DNA from 3 places in the Bacillus sp. C-3-6 genome. Region 1 is predicted to be linked to each of the others. Evidence: riboswitches for the same ligand, from Rfam matches in the RefSeq annotation. Region 1 holds a riboswitch; each other region holds the start of a gene.
The links. A riboswitch is a leader RNA that binds a small molecule or an ion and turns the genes downstream of it on or off. The one in region 1 is predicted to bind cyclic di-GMP.

Region 2: linked by a shared signal. The riboswitch ahead of ACW0JX_RS02255 (methyl-accepting chemotaxis protein) and the one ahead of ACW0JX_RS23265 (WxL domain-containing protein) in region 1 are both predicted to bind cyclic di-GMP.
Region 3: linked by a shared signal. The riboswitch ahead of ACW0JX_RS05480 (SpaA isopeptide-forming pilin-related protein) and the one ahead of ACW0JX_RS23265 (WxL domain-containing protein) in region 1 are both predicted to bind cyclic di-GMP.

What each region holds. Positions count from the first base shown of each region.
Region 1 is NZ_CM137247.1:4,521,364-4,529,028, reverse strand. Features, by position in the region: gene ACW0JX_RS23280 (catalase) at 1-680, opposite strand, end outside; gene ACW0JX_RS23275 (ATP-binding protein) at 863-2,116, shown strand; gene ACW0JX_RS23270 (ATP-binding protein) at 2,113-3,333, shown strand; cyclic di-GMP riboswitch class I at 3,579-3,667, shown strand; cyclic di-GMP riboswitch class I at 3,739-3,827, shown strand; cyclic di-GMP riboswitch class I at 3,899-3,987, shown strand; gene ACW0JX_RS23265 (WxL domain-containing protein) at 4,140-6,725, shown strand; gene ACW0JX_RS23260 (hypothetical protein) at 6,765-7,082, shown strand; gene ACW0JX_RS23255 (WxL domain-containing protein) at 7,119-7,665, shown strand, end outside.
Region 2 is NZ_CM137247.1:436,813-444,477, forward strand. Features, by position in the region: gene thiM (hydroxyethylthiazole kinase) at 1-386, shown strand, start outside; gene thiE (thiamine phosphate synthase) at 401-1,060, shown strand; gene ACW0JX_RS02250 (anaerobic C4-dicarboxylate transporter family protein) at 1,177-2,490, opposite strand; cyclic di-GMP riboswitch class I at 2,773-2,857, shown strand; gene ACW0JX_RS02255 (methyl-accepting chemotaxis protein) at 2,993-4,735, shown strand; gene ACW0JX_RS02260 (non-ribosomal peptide synthetase family protein) at 4,873-7,665, shown strand, end outside.
Region 3 is NZ_CM137247.1:1,060,187-1,067,851, forward strand. Features, by position in the region: gene ACW0JX_RS05455 (DUF975 family protein) at 1-199, shown strand, start outside; gene ACW0JX_RS05460 (hypothetical protein) at 380-823, shown strand; gene ACW0JX_RS05465 (CPCC family cysteine-rich protein) at 820-1,086, shown strand; gene ACW0JX_RS05470 (hypothetical protein) at 1,160-1,543, opposite strand; gene ACW0JX_RS05475 (TetR/AcrR family transcriptional regulator) at 1,875-2,411, shown strand; cyclic di-GMP riboswitch class I at 2,584-2,676, shown strand; gene ACW0JX_RS05480 (SpaA isopeptide-forming pilin-related protein) at 2,737-7,665, shown strand, end outside.

The DNA of each region.
Region 1 (7,665 bases):
TTTTTATTAACTAGACGAAATGTATGAACGCCAAATCCTTGCATCATTCGAAAGCTTCTTGGAATTGCACGATCGGACATAATCCACATCATCATTGCAGCTGATTCTTGATTGTTGGCGATGAAGTCCCAAAAAGTATCATGTGCTGTTTGACCCTGTGGAATTTCATTATGTGGCTCTGGTTTAAGGGCGTGAATAAGATCAGGAAATTTAATGCCATCTTGAATAAAGAAAATGGGAATATTATTTCCTACTAAATCAAAATTTCCTTCTTCTGTATAAAATTTAACGGCGAATCCTCTTACATCTCGATTCGTTTCATTTGCTCCTTTTGATCCAGCTACTTCAGAGAAACGAATAAAAAGCGGTGTTTTTTTTGAAGGGTCTTGTAGAAAGGGGGCCATTGTTAGCTCTTCTAAAGATTCATATAACTCAAAAATGCCATGTGCTCCGTATCCTCGTGCGTGAACGACTCGTTCTGGAATTCGTTCACGGTCAAAGTGAGAAAGTTTTTCTCGCATAAGGAAATCTTCTAGAAGGGTAGGGCCACGATCACTGGCAGTTAAAGAGTTTTCATCATTTGAAATTTTAACACCTGTATTTGTTGTCATCTCCTTTCCTTCATTTTCACGCGTGAAAGATTGGAGTTGTTCTGTCTTTTTATTTTTTTTGCCGTCCATAAAAAACACCTCCCATAATATACGTATTATTGTTTATGTTTTTTATGCTTGTATATAGCATGAAGATGTTGCGTCGTTGGGATGATTTTCCTCAAATGTTCGATTTATCTTTGTTTGTCTATGAAAATCATTTATTATAATAAATGGTATTCTTCGAGATATTATTTTGAAGGGGTGTTGAAGTGAAAGAAAGTTTTCTATCATATAAAGAAGAAGAAAAGAATGCAAAAATCCTTTTATGGGTGTTATATGTCATTGTTATTGTATATCAAATTTTCTATGCAATCGTATTAGACGATAAATCAATAATGGATAAGGGATACAACATAGTATGGCAAGTTATTTGCGGAGTAGCAATACTGTGCGTGAATATATATTTAATGAAAAAAGAGAAGGCAAACCTTGTTAAATATGCATGGATATTTGCATACATAGGGATAGAAATCGCTAATATATTTTCATATATTTTTTATAATAAGGCGGCGTTTGATGCGATAAATATAATAGAAATTATTCTCATTTTCTTTGTACCCATATTTTTAAATAAAAAATTTTATGTGATTTTACTTTCTTCTATTGTAGGAAAATATTTGATTTATTTATTTGTATTAGAGGAAGTAAAAGCATTTATGTATCTTATTATGTATACACTTATGCTAATTGCGGCGTATATCATTTTAAACCGATTTTTACAATATCTTTCAGCTGTAAAGGAAAGTATTGCGATTGCTAGTGAATCGCAAAAATTAGCAGTAATCGGAAAAATGGCAGCGACGGTTGGACATGAAATTAAAAATCCACTCGCTTCATTAAAAGGATTTACGCAATTACAACGAGAGAAGCATGAAGAGGATCCTATTTATAAACGTATGATTTTTGAAATAGAAAATATGAATAATATGATAAGTGAGTTAATGGAAGTTGCTACATGCAAACCTTCTATTTATAAGAAACATGATGTAGGAAAAATTGTATTACAAGTAATAACAAGTCTTCGCGAAAAAATGAATGAATTAAACGTGCAGTTTATTTCTAATGTGGAAGAAAAAACAATAGAAATTGAATGTGATGAACGAAAAATAAGAGGAGTCTTTTTATATACGATAAAAAATGCTTTAGAGGCAATGGAACAAGGTGGCATATTACATTTGCAATTAGAAGATAAAGGAAAAGAATATGTAATAATCAGTATAATCGATAATGGTCATGGTATTAAGCAAGAAAACTTAATTCGTGTTACAGAGCCCTTTTATACAACGAAACAGGATAAAATTGGTCTGGGACTTACGGTAGCGAATCGAATTGTCGCCGAGCACCTTGGTGAGCTGCATATTTCAAGTGAAAGAGATACTGGAACGAGAATAGACATCATTCTCCCAAAGAAGTGTGGAAATACTGAAATCGAAGTGGAAGAAAAGCTAGGAGTTACCATATGAATAAAGGCTATATATTTAAAAACGAAGAAATAAAGGCGCTGAAAGCATTTTTAAGTTTATTTTTCATTATATTTTTTGTATATGATCTTGCCTATGAATTTATCGTACCGTTAATCGGTGGAGAGCAAGAAGGTGTAGGAGAGTTTGAAGATGGTTTAGGTTTATGGCTTTACTTTTTGATGGTGGTATTGTTTTGCGTTGGGATATACTTTATGAAATGGAAGAATGCTTTTGCGGTAAAGTATATTATTCTAATTGGCTATAATGTATTAGATTTTATCCATAACATTATGATTTATTATGGTAGCGATGCAGAATTTGACGGTGGAAATATAGTAGAAGGATTTTTTATTTTGTTTGCACCAATCTTTGTGAATAAAAGATATTTCTGGTTAATTCCAGCGATACTTGTCGGAAAGTATGCTCTTACAGGAATCATTATTCAATCTTCTCTCGTTTTAATCCCAATGGCATTATATAGCGTATTTACTATCATATGTTGGATTATATTTTTGAGGGTTCAGTCTTATGTTCGGACGCTTGAGATGATGGACAAAGAAATAAAACAGACAGAAAAACTAGCAGCTGTTGGAAAGATGGCAACGGTTATTGGTTATAAGATTAGAAGACCTTTAGCAAACTTAAAAAAACTTGTGAATAAACAAGCAGACAAGCATCCAGAGGATAAAATTTATAGTGATATTATGAAACAAGAAGTAGATCGGATTCATATAATTGCTACAGAACTTAGTGGATTTGAGAAATCTAAATCACTAGAATCAGAAACTCATAACATACAAGAAATTATCTCTTATGTTATTCGAGTTATGGAAAAGCCTGCTTTAAAACAAGGAGTCTACATACAAGGTATTTACAGTAAAGACTTACCATCAATTACATGTGATGAAAAACGATTAAAACAGGTCTTTTTTAATTTAATTAAAAATGCAATTGAAGCAATGTCAGTTGGCGGAACAATTACGATTAAAGTTACTGTAAAAGATGGAATCATCATTCAAGTGAAAGATGAGGGATGCGGCATTCCGAAAGATAAAATTCCAAAGTTAAATGAAGCCTTTTATACAACGAAAGAAACAGGAACTGGTCTAGGTTTAGTAGTTACAGAAAAAATTATTAAAGACCACAACGGTAAAATGAGTTTTGAAAGTGAAGTTGGGGTTGGAACGACGGTTGAGGTTATGTTACCACTGCATTAAATAGAAAAAACATCACTTCCAAATAAGTGATGTTTTTCTATTTTATCTTGCTATTTGTGGATAGTAAAAATCTCATTTTATCGATAAAGAATGTATGATGTATTTCTAAGATCAAAATGTTTTTTTAGTTTTTATTATGGATTTTCCAGTAAAAAATTTAGACTATAAAAATTAATTGTTTTTTTCTAAAAAAACTATTTTCTTTTTTGGGTTTTAATGGTATATTCAAAACACGATAAATAAATACCTATTTTTGGCACACTATTCGAAAGGATAGGTCGCAAAGCTAAGAGTCTAAAGTAATGAAAATTACTATGATAGTCTGGTTGCAGTTTGGATTTTCACACATAGTTGTATGTATGAAAATCGAAGAGGCAACCGGATTTTTTATTGTCTTAAAAAGAAAAAATAAATGGGCACACTATTCGAAAGGATAGGTCGCAAAGCTAAGAGTCTAAGGTAATGAAAATTACTATGATAGTCTGGTTGCAGTTTGGATTTTTACACATAGTTGTATGTATGAAAATCGAAGAGGCAACCAGATTTTTTATTGTCTCAAAAAGAAAAAATAAATGGGCACACTGTTCGAAAGGATAGGTCGCAAAGCTAAGAGTCTAAGGTAATGAAAATTACTATGATAGTCTGGTTGCAGTTTGGATTTTCACACATGTTGTGATGTATGAAAATCGAAAAGGCAACCAGGCTTTTTATTTTCTAGGAATACACATTATGATTGTAAATTTAGCTGAATAATAAATTTAATGTTCGAAATATTCGGTTCATAAGAAGTGAGGGAGGGAAGTACATTGCAAAATCAAATAGGTAAATTTGGGCGTATACTTCTCGCTGGAGGAATATTATTTACGCAAGTTGGTGTGCTAGATTACTCTGCAACGAAAGTTTATGCGGTTACAAACGACGAGCAAGGACGTTTTATCGTTCATATGGATAAAGAAGAAATAAAAGTTGATGAAAATGTAGTATTAAAGATTACAAATACAAATAAACAAGATGCTAATATCGAGCTGAAATTATCTAATGAACAGCTGTTCAATGAAGCAGAAACGAAAAAAATGAACGAAAACAATAAAGCGATTCAAAACATTTCAGTAACAGAAGATCACATTGTAAAAATTGAAAAGAATGAACAAAGTAATTTTATCGGTGACGTATATGTAGTCATTCAAATGAAAAAAGCTGGAGAGTACAAATTTGAACCGATAGTGAAGTTTGAAGGGAATGAAAAGAAAATTGAATCTCCTTCTCTACATGTTGTAGAGAAAAAAGAGGCTTTAAATGTAGACATTTCTGATGAAAATCCAAAGGCTTCAGAGGAAGTTATGAAAAAAGAAATAAGTGAAAAAGTGAAAGTATCGGAAGAAAATAAAAAACAAGAAATAAATTCTACTAATGCTGAAGTTCCAAAAGAAACGAAGACTTTAGCGAAAGAAAAGGTTAATGAAGAACTCATACCAAAGGAAAATGAATTAAAAGAGAGCAATAGGATAAACGAAAATAATCAGGAATTACCTGCTATTCAAGCTGAGAAGGTATTAAAGAGCAAATCTCTACTAGCTGCTAGTCCTGTTACAAGTATTCTTAAATATCCAAATGTAAAGGTAATAAATAATAGAACAGGTGAAGGGCCTTCTATCTCGGGTAAATATGCTTTTAGATTTGTTTGGAGCCCACAAGTAACATATGAGGTAAAGGGTAGTAGCAATGACAGAACTGGTCAAAGTCAATATACATTTAGAAATTCAAATAGAGAACAGTACGTATTAGTAAAAAAAGCTGGTGAATATCAAGGGAAATGGATTGATGTCCGTATTAATATTCACTCTATGACAGCTTCATCTGTAGATGTTAAAACACCAATAACTAAAGGTGATGCAAAAAACTTTTTACAATTATATGGGAACGGAAGGTCAGGACAAACTTATAATGCTTCCTTTGAATTTTATGAACACGGAACAAGTAAAAAAGTACCATTAACGGCAATGTGGAATTTCAAAAGGATAAATAGTTATAAAAATGTAACGTTACGTAATGATGGTAGTCATTTAACGAATTTATACGTGTATGATACGAGTTCAATTAGGTATCAAGACAAAGGGAATAATAAAATCGAGTTTTCTGGAACAGCAGGTCCAGTAGCTACTCCAGAAGCAGATATGACAATTACATTTGATAATTTAACAGAATTACCGCTAGAAGTTAGATTAAATGCTTCAGGTGTTAATGTATCATACGACCAATTAGCGATTGCACAAATTGAAATTCCAGCTCCAAGTGTAATAGGAGATATTGTGGAAGATAATTCCCGTCAACTTTCTTATAAGGTATATCAAAATATGCCTGCTCAATCGAAAGAGATTCACTATGCGAAATCTTTTGTATTAGAAAGTGAAGTGAATAAGGATTTTACTGTGAATGATGTTTCCATTCAAGATGTGGAGAGTGGAGATGATGTAAGTAGCTTCTTTGATATTAGCAGGACAAACAATAAAGTCACTGCGGTTGCGAAAGTAAATGCGCTAAAAACAGAAGAATTCAACGGGAAAATTTATGAAATGACAATTACAGGTTCTCCTGTAAAAGGTGCTAATGTAATGAAATATTACAAAGATGGTTATCTTGAAATACCGGTGTCAGCTAAAAATTATTTAGATGGCGATAAGAATGGACAAGATAGTAATCGAGATGGAATCGCAAAAATAAGGTATAAAGGTATTCCAACTGGGAAACCAGTCCCACAAAAAGTAGTGCAAGGAACAGATTTAACAAAAATGGATATTTCTAAATTTGTGACAGATTTATCTGTAGATACGAATTTGGATGTAGATAAACCAATATCAGTAGTGAAGTTAATCAATATTCCAGATACCAAAACAATAGGGAATCATACTGTAACGGTTGTAATTGAAACGAAGCAAGGTGTACAAGCGGAGATTCAAGTGCCGGTTACTGTCGTTGATGGGACTTTAAAGTTAGTAGACGTACCAAAAGAAATTACATTTGGAGATTTAACAATTCCATCGAAAACAACGACATACGCACCGAAGACGATTTCAAATCCTTTAAAGGTAACCGATGATCGTGTTAAAAAGCAAAAATGGAGTGTATATGTAAAGGAAATCACACCATTAACTTCAGCACAAAATGACACATTGACAGGAGCATTGATTTACAAACGAAATGGAAAGGATACACCTTTAAGTACCTCTAGTATAGAAGCATTCTCGTATATTTCTAAAAACGACGAGGAGGTTTCACTAAATTGGAAGGAAAACGAAGGAATTCATTTACAAGTAAAACCAGGGCCGAATGTCAAAGCAAATACTAAATATGCTGGACAGCTAGAATGGACATTAACCGATGCTCCTCTCTAAAAATATATGAAATATATAAATTTTAGAAAGGAGAGAGTAATGAAAAAAATAGTTGGTATTATCGTTTCCACAGTTATATGTGTGCCGTTTCTTATGGCAAATGTAGTAACGGCTACAAGTACGAATTCAAAAGCGGGTATTACATTTTCGAATAGCTATACACCAAATACATCAACTGATCCGACAAAGATAAATACAAAAAAAGAGACAGTTGATAAAAATAAAAATGGAGATAAATATTTACCGAAAACAGGAGGCCAGACACGGGACTTCAAACAATATATAGGATTGTTTTCGATTGTTTTATCTCTATATGTATTCAAAAGAATTAGGGGAAAGCAAGTGTATTCAAAATAAAAAATAGATGAAAACAGAGAAAAGGGGAAGGTACATATGAAACTAGCAAAATTAGCATTAATCGGTGCAGTATCATTAACATCAGTTGCAGCAGTAGGAACTTCAGCATTTGCGGAAGAGAAAGCAAATATGAAATCAAAAACAGATGTAACGTTTATTGAAGATACAAGCACAACAGATCCAAACAATCCAGAAAATCCAAATGAAAAAGTTACACCAGAGAACCCTGGTGACCATGAAATAGGAACAAAAGGTCCATTAAGTATTAACTACGTTTCTAACTTACACTTCGGCGAGCAAGTTATCTCTGGTAATGATCAAACGTACTTTGCAAAATTGGATAAAGTGAAACAAGGGAGCAAAACAGTTGAAGTACCTAACTTCGTATCTGTAACAGATAACCGTGGTACAAATGCAGGATGGAAATTGAAAGTAAAGCAAAATGCACAATTTAAAAGTGGTAATAGTGAGTTAACAAATGCAGCTTTAAGCTTAAGTAACCCAGCTGTAAATTCTGTAACTGATGCACAATATGCACCTACAACATTTAAAAATAAAGTAACGCTAGCTCCAGGTGGAGATG
Region 2 (7,665 bases), 1.1 Mb from region 1:
CTGGTACTGGAAATGGCAATGTTGTAAGTATTGCAAGGCAGGCAGCAGACGAACTAAATACAGTTGCGGTCATTACTGGAAAAGAAGATGTTGTTACAGATGGAGAGAGAACTATTGTTATTCGAAACGGTCACCCTATTTTAACGAAAGTTACGGGAACAGGTTGTTTACTAACTTCTGTAATAGGAGCATTTGTAGCAGTAGAAAAAGATTATGTAAAAGCAGCAGTAGCCGCATTAACGTTTTATGGTGTAGCTGCGGAACTGGCAGCTGTTAAAACAGTAGAAAAAGGGCCTGGTAGTTTCCAAATTGAATTTTTAAATCAGTTAGCGAATACTACTGCTGGTGATATTGAGAAGTATGGAAAGATTGAGGAGTTAGAGTAAGGGGGATGAAACACATGATGCGCATTGAAACAAAGAAGATGTCTAAGTTATTACAAGTGTATTTTATTATGGGAAGTAATAACTGCACGAGGGATCCTTTAGCTGTATTGAAAGAAGCATTAGATGGTGGAGTGACACTTTTTCAGTTTCGCGAGAAGGGGGAAGGTTCTTTAATCGGAGGAGATAGAGTGCGCTTTGCAAAAGAATTGCAGACGCTTTGTAAGGAATATAGTGTTCCTTTCATTGTAAATGATGATGTAGAATTAGCCATTGAATTAGATGCAGATGGTGTTCATGTAGGACAAGATGATGAAGGAATTACATCTGTTCGTGAAAAAATGGGAGATAAAATTATCGGTGTATCTGCTCATACAATTGAAGAAGCACGCTTTGCAATCGAAAACGGAGCAGATTATTTAGGCGTTGGACCTATTTTCCCAACGAGTACGAAAAAAGATACGAAAGCTGTTCAAGGAACGAAAGGATTAGCTTATTTTAGAGAACAAGGAATTACAGTGCCAATCGTTGGTATTGGTGGGATTACAATTGAAAATACAGCGGCAGTTATAGAAGCGGGTGCGGACGGTGTTTCAGTTATTTCAGCAATTAGTTTAGCTGAATCTACGTATGAAAGTACGAGAAAATTAGCTGAAGAAGTAAAGAGAAGTTTGTAGAAAAGGACATGTAGTATTTTAAGTGCTACATCGAGAAGTAGACTGCCCAAAAAATTTAAACAAACGTTTGATTAAAAAAGCACAAACCTTTTTAAATAAAGGTTTGTGCTTTTTCTTTAAAACATAATTGAAATTAAGAGCATTCCAATTCCGATAGAAGTAAATGTTGCAATTAAGCCTGGAATCATAAAGCTATGATTTAATACGTATTTACCAATACCTGTTGTACCGGTACGGTCAAAGTTAATAGCAGCAACGATTGTTCCATAGTTCGGAATGAAGAAATATCCATTTACTGCAGGGAACATCGCAATCAGTAGCGCTGGTGGAATACCAAGGGATAGTCCAAGTGGCATTAAGGCACGTACTGTTGCTGCTTGGCTGTACAGTAAAATAGATAGAATGAATAGCGCGATGGCAAATAGCCAAGGTGCACTTGTTACTAAATGCTGAATGGATCCTTGAATCATATTTAAGTTTCCATTAAAGAAAGTATCTCCCATCCAAGCGATACCGAAAATAGCAACAACTGCTGTTGCCCCTGCTTTAAAGACGTTACCAGACACAATGCTTTCTACATTTGGTTTACAGAAAATAATAATAAGAGCCGCGATAGTTAACATAACCATCTCAATTGTGTTCGGCATGGAAAGACGGGCTAACTTCCCATCAACTATCCATCCTGGACGAAGTGCTTCAAATGAACCAAGAAGTACAACAAGGAAGGTTCCTACAAGGAAAAGGATAACTGATAATTTTGCGCCCTTTACACCTACAAATTTTTTTTTCTCTTCAAGCTTAGGAATCATTCCTTCTTTTAATCGTTTTAAGTATTCAGGGTCTTCATTTAATTCTTTTCCCATCTTACTAGCAACGAATGCTGCTAACATACAAGCAATGAAAGTAGAAGGAATACTCACTTTTAAAATATCTAATAAAGTGATTTTATAGTCAGCTAACATTGCTAAAAGAGCAACTGTGGCAGCTGAAATTGGACTAGCTGTAATTGCTTGCTGAGAAGCGATTACGGCAATCGACATTGGGCGTTCCGGTCTAATCCCTGATTCACGAGAGACTTCTGCAATAACAGGAAGTACAGAATAGGCAACGTGACCAGTACCTGCACATAGTGTGAATAAATAAGTAACAATTGGAGCAAAAAAAGTAATACGCTTTGGATTTTTTCGCAATGCTTTTTCAGCTAGATGAACAAGATAGTCCATTCCTCCAGCAGCTTGCAAAGCACCAGCGGCTGTAATTACTGCCAAAATCATAAGCATTACATCGATAGGAGGCGCGGTTGGTTGTAAGTGGAAGACAAAAACGAGTATTGCCATACCAACTCCACCCATTACTCCTAAACCAACTCCGCCTAGGCGTGCACCAATAAAAATACAGAGTAACAAGGTAAGAAATTGTAGCCAAAACATGATAAACTACCTCCGAAATTCATTAGTTAAGATATATTCGAATAGTTTAATTTGAATGGAAATTAAATAAATACCCGAAGAAATCCTTGTTGTTTATACATTTTTTATTATATAACACAAAAAAAGTAACATTCACGTACTTTTTGAAATTATTTTGAAAAAGCAATGCATTAAAAATTTGTATTTATATCTCTAAATAAGTAGACATTTTGATTTATATGTTGTAATCTTTGAAAGAGAATAAATTAATTCTCATAGAACTCCCATATCGTTCAACTCGTTCAGCGAGAAAGGCAAACTGATGGAAACATGAGGACGCAAAACTACAGGAGCTAAGGTCGAAAGGCTACGCTAGCCAGTTACCGGACGGATAGGGTTGGTCTTGGCCAATGCTTTTACATTGGCTTTTTTTTATTCTCGAACATATTGAGAAACATTTTCAAACAAAATATTCATATATTTTGTTTTTTTTGTTTATGTTAATTAAGGAAGGTGGATATTAATGAAAAAATATTGGCATAAGTTATCGTTCCTTCAAAAGAACGTCTTATTAACCGTATTAGTTATTTTGACACTTGTTGGAAGTATGGGTGCACTAAGTTTCAACATGTTTCAAAATAGTATGATGTCTTTATTTGAAAGGCAGTCTATTGAAACAGGAGAAATAGTATTGAAAAAATTGGATGTAGAATTAGTTAGAGACATGGCGAAAGATCCTACAGCCGAAAAAGTGAAAAAAGAAAAGTTAACAGAGAAATTAGATGAAGTGTCAAAAGAATTGAAAAGTGTTGGACAAACGTATGTTACAGGAGCAAAGCCGAATGAAAAGCGAGAATTACAACTCGTTGGTTTGACTACAGAGTTAACAAAAGCGTTCCCTATAAAGCCGGGAGATTATTATGAACAACCCGCTCATTGGATGAAGGCATACGATAAAGTCATTGATACGAAAAAGGCCCAAATGACAGAAGTATATGAAGATGAAATAGGTTCGTGGGTGACAATATTAGAACCAATTACAGATGGAGAAAACAATATTGTTGCAATTATTGCGGCTGACTTAGATGCTTCCATTGTTCCTATTACAAAAGAGAAGTTTATGATACAGGGCTTACTCTTTATCATTATTTCATTAGCGATTGCGACTATTACTCAATTCTTTATCGTGCGTCACTCATTAGCGCCATTAAAAGATTTACGAGAAGGGTTACGTAAAATTGGTGAAGGTGACTTGAGTATTAAATTAAAAGAAAGACCAGATGATATTGGAATTATTAATGTTTATTTCAATAACACGATTGAAAAGTTTAAAGGGATTATAGATAAAGTAAGGCAAACTGCTGAGCAAGTTTCTTCTTCTTCACAAGAATTGTCGGCGAGTACAGAGGAAAACAGCATGGCAGTTCAAGAGATTGCAAGTTCTATTGAAGGTTTAAGAGTAGGGGCACAGTCTCAAAAAACTTCAGTACAACAATGTTTAGGGATTGTACATGGAATGGAAGATAAGGTAGAAGAGATAACTGGGGCTGCGAAACAAGTTGCGGTTGCTTCTGAAGGTATGGAGCAACATTCAATTGAAGGTAATGAAGTGATTGGACAAATTATTAATCAAATGAGTTTAATTCAAAATGCAGTACAAGATTTATCTTCCATCATTTATTCGTTAGAAACAAGGTCAAAAGAAATTAGTGATATCGTAACTGTAATTACAGGTATTTCAAATCAAACAAATTTATTAGCTTTAAATGCTTCTATTGAGGCTTCACGTGCTGGAGCAGCGGGGAGAGGGTTTGCAGTTGTTGCTGATGAAGTACGAAAATTAGCAGAACAAACGGAAGCGTCTGCTAAAGATATAGCGAAATTAATTGGTGAAACACAAGCTGAGACAGAAGATGCTGTAGTTTCAATGCAAAAAGGTTCAAAAGAAGTAGAAACTGGAATTTCACTTGTTCAAAGTAGTGGGAATTTCTTTGAAAAAATCTCCAAATCAGCGCAATCTGTTACAGATCAAGTAAAAGCTGTTTCGGGTAATTCGAGTGACATTTTACAAAATAGCCAGAATATCGTTCAAGTCGTAAATGAATTATCACATATTGCAAACACTTATGCCAACAGCAGTAGTAATGTTGAAGAAAGCATGAAAGAGCAAGAAATATCAGTACAAGATATTGCAGAATTAGCGACTTCTTTAAGTTGGCTTTCTCAGGAATTACAAGAGCTTATTGGTGAGTTTAAAAGCGAATAAGGAGAAAGTTCAATTCTAATCAAAGGGGATATCTCCGCTACTGATTATGAATTGAACGAATCTGCCCGTTAATAAGGGATGAAAAAGGTGTGAATTTTCACACCTTTATTATATTTAAGAGAGGAATTTACATAAATATGAAATTAGCAATTTCTTATAATGAGATGGTAAAAGAATTTTTAGGGAAAGTAGAAGGAAGTATTAAAATACCTAAAGATGTGCAAGGAACGGAACTTAGGATAAAAAGGAAAACTGAACTATTTCCAAATTTGACTCATATTGTAGATTTAATAGGAGCGACTGCAACGTGGTTATATCATATTTCTAAAGAAAAACATATTGTCGTGCTTTATCATGTAAGAGGAAGTTTATTTCCGATTACTATTGAAGTTTCTAATTTTCTCTCCTATGAAAGTTTGAATTTACAGATTGAAGAGCAACTGGAACAAATTAAAGAAATGAATGAGGAAGAAATAGAAGAGTTTCAAAACGGTAATACATTATATGAAATGTCACCTATTATTATTGGTGAAACATATTATGAGCTACAAGACACGAATACATTACAATTTGTATTTAGTAAAAATATGCAAAGTGTAGAAATAATATTTAATAGTGTTAATTGGAAGGAAACAACGATTACTCGTTATGCACAACAAATACAAGGTGTTTTAATTGGTACATCACAAAATAAGAATAATTATATAAAGAATTTTAATATTATTACAGAGGCCGAGATGGCACTTTATAGTCAAGTGAATGATACGACAGCAGTATATCCTGAGAAAAGTATCGTCGATATGTTCTATAATACTGTTACTCAATTTCCAAATCGTATAGCTTTATCTTCAAGGGAAGGTACTTTAACTTATGAGGAGCTAAATAAAAAAAGTAATCAAATAGCTCATATGTTAATTAAAAATGGCGTCCAATTAGGAGACTATGTTGGAATATTTATGAAACGTAGCATAGACACAGTAGTAAGTATGGTAGCTATATTAAAAGCTGGTGCAGCGTATGTTCCGATTGATCCAGATTATCCGGAAAGTAGAATACAGTACATTATTCAAGATAGCCAAGCGAAAGTTATATTGATGAAAGAGACGCCTATAACATGTGATGGAGTTCAAACAGTTTCAATGTATGATAGTGAAACTTGTGAAGATATAGATGTAAAGTTGTCTATTCATTGTGATGATGTAGCTTATATGATTTATACGTCTGGTTCAACAGGGAATCCAAAGGGAACGATGTTAGCACATAGAGGGGTTGTTAATCTGTACACTTGGATGCAAAAGCAATATGAATTGACAGAAGAGGATGTATTTGCCCAATTTCCTTCTTTTAGTTTCGATGCTTCTGTATGGGAGTCATTTGCTTCTTTATTCTGCGGAGGAAACTTGTATGTATTATTAGAGGAAGAGCGATTGTCTGTAGAAGCATTTGCAAATGCAATCTATAAAGTGAAAGCAACTTCGATCTTGGCATTAGCAACAATTTTTGTTCGACAAGTAGCAACTTATTTAGCAGAAGAAGATATATATAAGCTAGCTTCCCTAAAAAGAATTGCGATTGGCGGTGAAATGTTGCCTGTAGAGGTTATTAAATTGTGGAGAGAAAGAATAGGTACAAATGTTGAAATTCATAATGTATACGGACCGACAGAATGTACTGTAGTGACGACAACCTATAAAATACCTAGTCAGTTAAATGAGGATGTTGCGAGTATTCCCATTGGTAAACCATGTGCTAATTATCAAGTTATGATTTTGGATGAGAATATGAATCTTTGTCCAATTGGTGTACCTGGTGAATTATATATAGATTCAGTAGGATTAGCAAAAGGGTATTTTAATAAGCCTAATAAAACAATTGAAGCTTTTATTCAGAACCCTTTTAATCCTATAGTTAATATATATAAAACAGGTGATATTGTTAAGTTGTTAGAGGATGGACATATAGAATTTTTACATCGGAAAGATGATCAAGTAAAGATTAGAGGACATCGTATTGAACTAGGAGAAATCCAAAGTAAAATTTCTCAAAATCATAATATAAAAGAAAATGCTGTGTTTGCTAAGAAGAGTAAGGAAGGTAGCCAATATTTAATCGCGTTCTATACAACTTTAAATAAAAAAGAAATACCAGAATTAGTTTATCAGTTACAAGAGCAATTACCAGATTATATGGTGCCATCTAAACTAATTTATATTAATGAATTACCACTTACACCTAATAAAAAGATTGATGTTAAGAAGTTAGCTCAGTTAGAAGAAAAGTATGAACCGGTTCGTCTACAAGAATATGTTGCACCTTCTAATAAAGCAGAGAAACAAATAGCGCGCGCTTGGGCGGAAGTATTAGGAATTTCAAAAGTTGGAGTGCATGATGATTTCTTTACAATTGGTGGACATTCATTAAAAGTATTACGAGTCTTAACATTGTTAAAAGAAGATTTTTCACATTTAACAATTCAAGATTTCTTTAAAGAAAGAACGATATATGGATTAGCTCGAATTGAGCGAGAAGTAAAAGTAGACAAAGAAGAAGTATTTCGTGAATATAAAGTGATTCACGAACCAGATACTATCACGTATGCAAACGTTTTGGAAGAAAACCAGATTTCAAATGTCTTTTTAACAGGAGCTACTGGTTATTTAGGATCACACATATTATATGAATTGTTGAGAGATACATCTGCTACTATTTATTGTTTAGTAAGACCAACCAAAGATGTGCAACAAAGAATTATAGATACATTAACAGGCTACTTTAGTGATATATGTGAAGAATGGTTACAGCGTATACAGGCCGTAGCTGGTGATCTGGGGGAAGAGTATCTTGGGATGAGCGAAGAAGAATTTATGTTCATCAGTTCTAAGATGGATACGATAATTCATTGCGGTGCAGATGTAAGACATTTTGGAGAT
Region 3 (7,665 bases), 1.8 Mb from region 1:
TGAGAGTCGTCATATGATGAATGGACATAAAATGGATTACTTTTTACTATGCTTAAGTTTCTTAGGCTGGTTCATATTAAGTATTCTTACTATAGGAATCGGTTTCTTATGGTTAGCACCGTATTTCTACGCGACATCAGCCGCATTTTATGAAGAGATTTCAAAAGAATATTATAAAAAAGAAGGCACTACTTTCTAATAACCACCTATCCCCTAAAGAATATAGGGCACAGATAGTTTAGATGTTCTGTTTAGGGGGGATTTCAGGATAAGGTATAGGTTTTTATATAAAAATTATGCCCTCTATGTTTTAGCATAGAGGGCTATTTTTTTTGTGAAAGTAATGAATAATATATGTGAAACAAAAAAAGTGAGGTGAATGAGAGTGAGCAAATTTTTAATACCGTATTCGTTTTCTATATTAAGTTTCTTTATTTCAGTAACGGCACTTGATTTATATGATAGGATGGGAAACAATAGTGAGCTGGTTTCGCCGAACATAATCGGTAAGATAATTCAATCTACTGCGCAAATGGGAGTCCTTACATTATATTTCGGAGTACCTATCATTTTAGGTGGCTGTCTACTTGGTGAGCTATTGTTTAGAGGTATCATTTTACGATTTAAACTAAGCTATATTCTATCTTTATTATTATATTTACTTTTAGCTTTTAGTATTGTTTCTGTAACGATTGGAATTCCAACTACATATGAGGATTCTAATACTACTTTCATGGTAATAACTATGATTTGCGCTGTTACATTCTTTATGGGCCGGAATATATGGGAGAAAAAAGAAATGAATAATGGAGTAACGGAATGAAATATACATGTCCGTGCTGCGGGTATAGAACAATAGAAGAAGAACCACCAGGTACATATGAAATTTGTAATATATGTTACTGGGAAGATGATGAGGTACAGTTTAACGATCCTGACTTTGAAGGCGGGGCAAATGAAGTCTCGTTAAGACAAGCACAGAAAAACTTCATTGCATTTGGTGCTTGCGAGGAATGTTTTGTGAAATCAGTTAGAAAGCCGACTAGCGAAGATGTGAAGGATACTAGTTGGAAGCAAATTAGTTAAATAGATTTAAATAAAAATGTTATTACTCGATGTAACAAGAGTAATAACATTTTTTTATGTAATGATGAAAGAATTAACGGCGTCTTATAAGGTAAAATAATAAAGATGATAACGTAATAGGTAGGCCTGTTTCCAAAAAGGCTTCTAAATTAAAGGATAGAAAATATCGGTCGTTAAACAACATAAAGAAGAAATGATTGTAGGAAATACCTAACACTATAAATAAAGGAATACCGATTTTTAATTCGTGACTTCCTTTTATTTTTCTATAACAAAATTCGCCTATTAAACAAGCGATAAGAACAGGAATACTTCCAAGAATTGAAAGCATAATAATAGATACCCAAATCGGCCCCCATGAATCCGCATAATTTGGAACGCTTGTATACTGTAAAACATTCACAATGATAGAAAAAAACAGTAAGCATATTAAATAACTAATAGAAAATTTTTTCAATGGAATCATCCTTATAAAATTTCACTTTATTTTTATGAAAATATAAACCTCTTTAAATTATAGATTAGATGTATAAGGATAATCAATTTTTATACATTTCGTGTTTATGGATATATTTTCGATGAATATAAAAGTATAGATGTATAGTCAATGTTATGTATTTGATGTTATCATATTGAATGATATGGAAATTTTTAATAGAATAAGTAACTAAAAATTCAAAGGTAATGCAGCTTTTGTTGTATAAAGAAAATACTTAGTAGTAATCAACAATATTAAAAATAAGATTCGTATTTATATAAATTTAGTAGAAATGGGGTTTTAAAAAGGAATGAGTATCAGCATAACGCGGCAAAAGATTTTGGCGGCCGCTTCTCAAATTGTGCAATGTAAAGGGGTTGCTAAATTAACCTTAGAAGCAGTGGCAAAAGAGGCGGGTGTAAGTAAAGGTGGATTATTGTATCACTTTGCAAATAAAGAAGCTTTAATAGAAGGTATGATAGTCAGAGGGATAGAGGATAATGAGGGCGCTATTTACAATAAAGTAGCGGAAGACTCAGAGAGGAAAGGGAGATGGGTTCGCTCTTTTGTAGAGGAAAGATTAAGTAATGAGAGAAGAACAGAAGAGTTGTCTAGTAGTATGATGGCAGCATTCATGTTAAAACCTGAATTACTTGAGCCATTACAACAATCATTTCAGCAACTGCAAAAGAATATAGAAAACGATGAGATAGATTCAGTTTGTGCAACAATTATTAGATTAGCAGCAGATGGATTATGGTATTCGGAATATTTAGGGGTTGGCAGACTAAGCCCCGAGTTAAGAGAAAAAGTGATTCAAGCTCTTATTAGTAATTCATATAAATAGAATATACGAACTATATAATGCGAAAACAATTCACCATTACTTATTTAATGTAGTGGTGAATTGTTTTTTTTATTAGAAAAATAGAACAATTTTATAGAGTATTGAATTATAACCGTCCAGACGGTATAGTAATATTTGGTTTAAGAGGAAAATGAAACAAAAAAAGAATAAAAGATATTTTTAGCACACTATTCGAAAGGATAGGCCGCAAAGCTTAGAGTCTACGGTAATACATATTGGTTACTAAGATCGTCTGGTTGCACATTTTTGATGCAACCGGACGGTCTTTTTTTGTTATATAAATATAAAAAAATAGGAGGGAACTATGCAAATGAAAAGTACTAAAAGGCATATTTCAATGGTTTCATTAGTTTTTCTAGTATTATTTTCAGTGCTGAATGTGTGGGCTCCAGTTATTCAAGCTGCTGTGATGAAAAGTCCAGTGGACGAAATTAATATTTCCCGTACTGATGGCACGACATCTGAACCGTATCAAGCCTCAGATGGTATGAAAGTAGAAGTGAAGTGGTCAGCTAAAGAAAAAATAAAAAGTGGAGATCAATTCACAATTGATATGCCAAAAGAGTTTCGAAAAGACCTTATGAATATGAGTTTTCCTTTAAAAGATGCTGAAGGAAAAACAGTTGGTACATGTGAGATGAAAAAGGGTCTATTAACGTGTACTATGGGTGATTACGTAGAAGGAAAGAATAACATTAAAGGTTCTTTATTCGTAGAATTCTACTTTGGTTTAGAAGCATATGATGGTGTTAAAGAAATTCCATTAGAATTTAACGTTGATGGTCAAATCGTTAATAAAGAAGTAAATGTAAGTAATACGACAGAGAGACCGAAGCCACAGCCCAATACAGATAATCTATTGAAATGGGGTTCTTATAATCAAGAAGATCCTTCGATTGCTGATTGGCTTGTATATGTAAATGCAACTGGAACAGAAATGCAAGATCTTAAATTAACAGATACATTAGGACCTGGACATGAGTTAATTACAGACAGCGTAGTATTAGAAGAGGCTGTATTTGAAGATGGTTATGCACCAACAAATATTAAGCCAGCAGATTTATCTAACATTAAAATTAATGCAACAAAGGCTGGATTTACAATTGAGTTTCCAGACAGTTCAAAAGGCTATATTTTAAGATATAAAACAAAGGTTACAAATCCTGCTGCGAAGCCTCATAAAAATACTGTGAAATTAGAAGGTAAAAATATTAAAACTGAAGAAAAAGTAGGACAAGTATTTGTAAGTGGTGGGGGAGGATCCGGTTCAGGTGACAATAATCCACCTAGCATTGAAAAAAATATAGTTGATGAGAATGGCAAGCTTGTAGAGAATGAGCAGTTAACAAAAATGGATCAAGTTATTCAATACCAAGTTGGTACACACATACCGAACGATCCTCCTAAATACACATCTATGGTAATTAGTGATGATTTAGAAGATGTTTTAGAAGTATTAGAGGCAAAAGTGTATGATCAAAATGGCCAAGATATTACTTCTAAAGGAACGTTAAATATAGATAAACAAAGAAGTGAAGTAACATTTACGTTTGGTGAGAGTTTTGACTATAAGTCGTATGAAGACCAGATAATTAATCTCAGTATCAAGGCGAAAATCAAAAATAATGCAGACTTATCTTCTTACGTAGATAAGAAGATTCCTAATAAAGCGGAATTACATTTTGATGATAAAACTTTAACATCAAAAGAAGTAACTATTACGCCGCCTGAAGCTCCAAAAGATGGTACAGTATCGCTTCATAAAATAGATTCTGAGAATCCGAACAAAGGGTTAAAAGCTGCCGAATTTGAAGTCCGAAATAGTGCAAATGAAGTTGTTGCAAAACTGAAAACGGACGAAAAAGGTTTTTCAGTACCTCAAACTTTAGCTCCTGGGACGTATAAAGTATATGAAACAGTAGCACCAGAAGGATATCAAAAATTAACAAGTCCAGTAGAGGTTACACTTCAAGCTGGAGAAACAAAAACAATTGAAATTAAAAATACTATGCAAAAGGGTCAAATTGAAGTAAAGAAAATTGATTCGGAAAATGGTGAGAAACCATTAGCAAATGCAGAGTTTGATATAGTAAAAGACGGTGTAGTAGTCGAACATATTGTTACAGATAAAGATGGTAAGGCAATCTCTAAACCGTTAGCACCAGGAAAATATATTTTAAAAGAAACAAAAGCACCTGAAGGCTACCAATTAAAAGAAACAGAGTTCGAAGTAAATGTAACAGGGGACGGCATATTCCCAATACAAGTGGAAAATGCAATGGTAGACAAAGGTAATATAGAAATTACAAAAGTGGACAAAGAAAACGGGGCAGTATTAGCCGGTGTCGAATTTGAAGTCCAAGATGAGAAAGATGGCGTAGTAAGAAAAGTAGTAACAGATAAAGAAGGAAAAGCAAACGTTTCAGATCTATCAGTAGGAAAGTACAAATTAGTAGAGACGAAAAGCTTACCAGGTTACAAAAATCTAGCAGAACCAGTACCATTTGAAATTACAAAAGGTATGACAAAAGCTTTAGTAATAAAAGTAGAAAATGAGCAGTTAGACAAAGGCTCAGTAGAAATTACAAAAATAGATAAAGATAGTCAAAAAGTATTAGAAGGCGTAGTCTTCGAAGTGCAAGATGAGCAAGGAAAAGTAGTAACAGAAGTAAAAACAGATAAAGATGGTAAAGCAAAAATCTCAGATTTATCAGTAGGAAAGTACAAATTAGTAGAGACGAAAAGTTTACCAGGCTACAAAAAGCTAACAGAGCCAGTATCATTCGAAATTAAAAAGGGTATGACAGAAGTCTTATCATTGAAAGTAGAAAATGAACAGTTAGATAAAGGTTCAGTAGAAATTACAAAAGTAGATAAAGACAACAAAAAAGCATTAAAAGGCGTAGTCTTTGAAGTGCAAGATGAAGCTGGAACAGTAGTAAAGGAAGTAAAAACAGATAAAGATGGTAAAGCAAAAATCTCAGATCTATCAGTAGGAAAGTACAAATTAGTAGAGAAAGAAAGTTTACCAGGCTATAAGAAACTAACAGATCCAGTATTATTTGAAATCAAAAAAGGCATGACTGAAGTTCTATCATTAAAAATAGAAAATGAAATGGTAGATACGGGAAATGTAGAGATAACAAAGATAGATAAAGATAATAAAGCACCGTTAGCGGGAGTAACATTCATCGTCCAAGATGAAAAGGGGAATGAAGTTACAAAAGTAACGACAGATAAAGAAGGAAAAGCAAATGTTTCAGATTTACCTGTAGGAAAGTATGAATTAGTAGAGGTAGAAAGTTTGCCTGGTTATAAAAAACTAGAAAAACCAGTATCATTTGAAATCAAAAAAGGCATGACCGAGGTTCTATCATTAAAAGTAGAAAATGAAATGGTGAATACAGGGAATGTAGAGATAACAAAAATAGATAAAGATAGTAAAGCTCCATTAGAAAATGTTGTATTTGAAGTACGTGATTCAAAAGGAAAAGTAGTTGCGAAAGTAACGACGGATAAAGAAGGAAAAGCAAACGTTTCAGATTTACCTATTGGGAAGTATGAGTTGGTGGAAGTAGAAACACCGGCAGGATACAAACCACTAGAAAAGCCAGTTTCATTCGAAATTGAAAAGGGTAGAGTAACAGCGCTAAAGCTAACAGTAGAAAATGAATTAGTGGATACAGGAAATGTAGATATTACAAAAGTAGATAAAGAAAATAAAGATGCTTTAGCTGATGCAGTATTTGAGATTCAAGATGCAGCAGGACAAGTAGTCGCTAAAATAACGACAGATAAAAAAGGACAAGCACAAGTTACTAATTTATCAGTCGGCACATACAAGTTAGTAGAAGTAAAGGCACCAAAAGGGTATAAACAATTAGTAGATCCGATTACTTTCCAAATTGAAAAAGGCATGACAAAATCTCTTGCTTTAACAGTAGAAAACGAAATGTTAGACAAGGGAAATGTGGAAGTAACAAAAGTAGATAAAGATAGTCAAAAAGTATTAGAAGGCGTAGTCTTCGAAGTTCAAGACGACAAAGGCAAAGTAGTAACAGAAGTAACGACAGATAAAGATGGAAAAGCAAACGTTTCAGATCTATCAGTAGGAAAATACAAATTAGTAGAGACGAAGAGCTTACCAGGTTACAAAAAATTAATAGAACCAGTATCATTCGAAATCAAAAAAGGTATGACGAAAGTTTTATCATTGAAAGTAGAGAACGAACAGTTAGATAAAGGTTCAGTAGAGATTACAAAAGTGGACAAAGAAAGTGGCGCAGTATTAGCGGGCGTAACATTCGAAGTGCAAGATGAAAAAGATAAAGTAGTAACAAAAGTAACGACAGATAAAGAAGGAAAAGCAACAATTTCAGATTTATCAGTAGGAAAATATAAGCTAGTAGAGGTAGAGAGCTTACCAGGATATAAAAAACTAGCGAAACCAGTATCGTTTGAAATTAAAAAAGGCATGACAGAAGTCTTATCACTAAAAGTAGAGAATGAACAGTTAGATAAAGGTTCAGTAGAAATTACAAAAGTGGACAAAGACAGCCAGAAGGCATTAGAAGGCGTAACATTCGAAGTGCAAGATGAAAAAGGCAAAGTAGTAACGAAAGTAAAAACAGATAAAGAAGGAAAAGCGAAAATTTCAGATCTATCTGTAGGGAATTACAAACTAGTAGAAGTAGAAAGCTTACCAGGCTACAAAAAGCTAACAGAGCCAGTATCATTCGAAATTAAAAAGGGTATGACAGAAGTCTTATCATTAAAAGTAGAGAATGAACAGTTAGACAAAGGTTCAGTAGAAATTACAAAAGTAGATAAAGATAGCCAAAAAGTATTAGAAGGCGTAGTCTTCGAAGTTCAAGACGACAAAGGCAAAGTAGTAACAGAAGTAACGACAGATAAAGATGGAAAAGCAAACGTTTCAGATCTATCAGTAGGAAAATACAAATTAGTAGAGACGAAGAGCTTACCAGGTTATAAAAAATTAACGGAACCAGTATCATTCGAAATCAAAAAAGGTATGACGAAAGTTTTATCATTGAAAGTAGAGAACGAACAGTTAGATAAAGGTTCAGTAGAGATTACAAAAGTGGACAAAGAAAGTGGCGCAGTATTAGCGGGCGTAACATTCGAAGTGCAAGATGAAAAAGATAAAGTAGTAACAAAAGTAACGACAGATAAAGAAGGACAAGCAACAATTTCAGATTTACCAGTAGGAAAA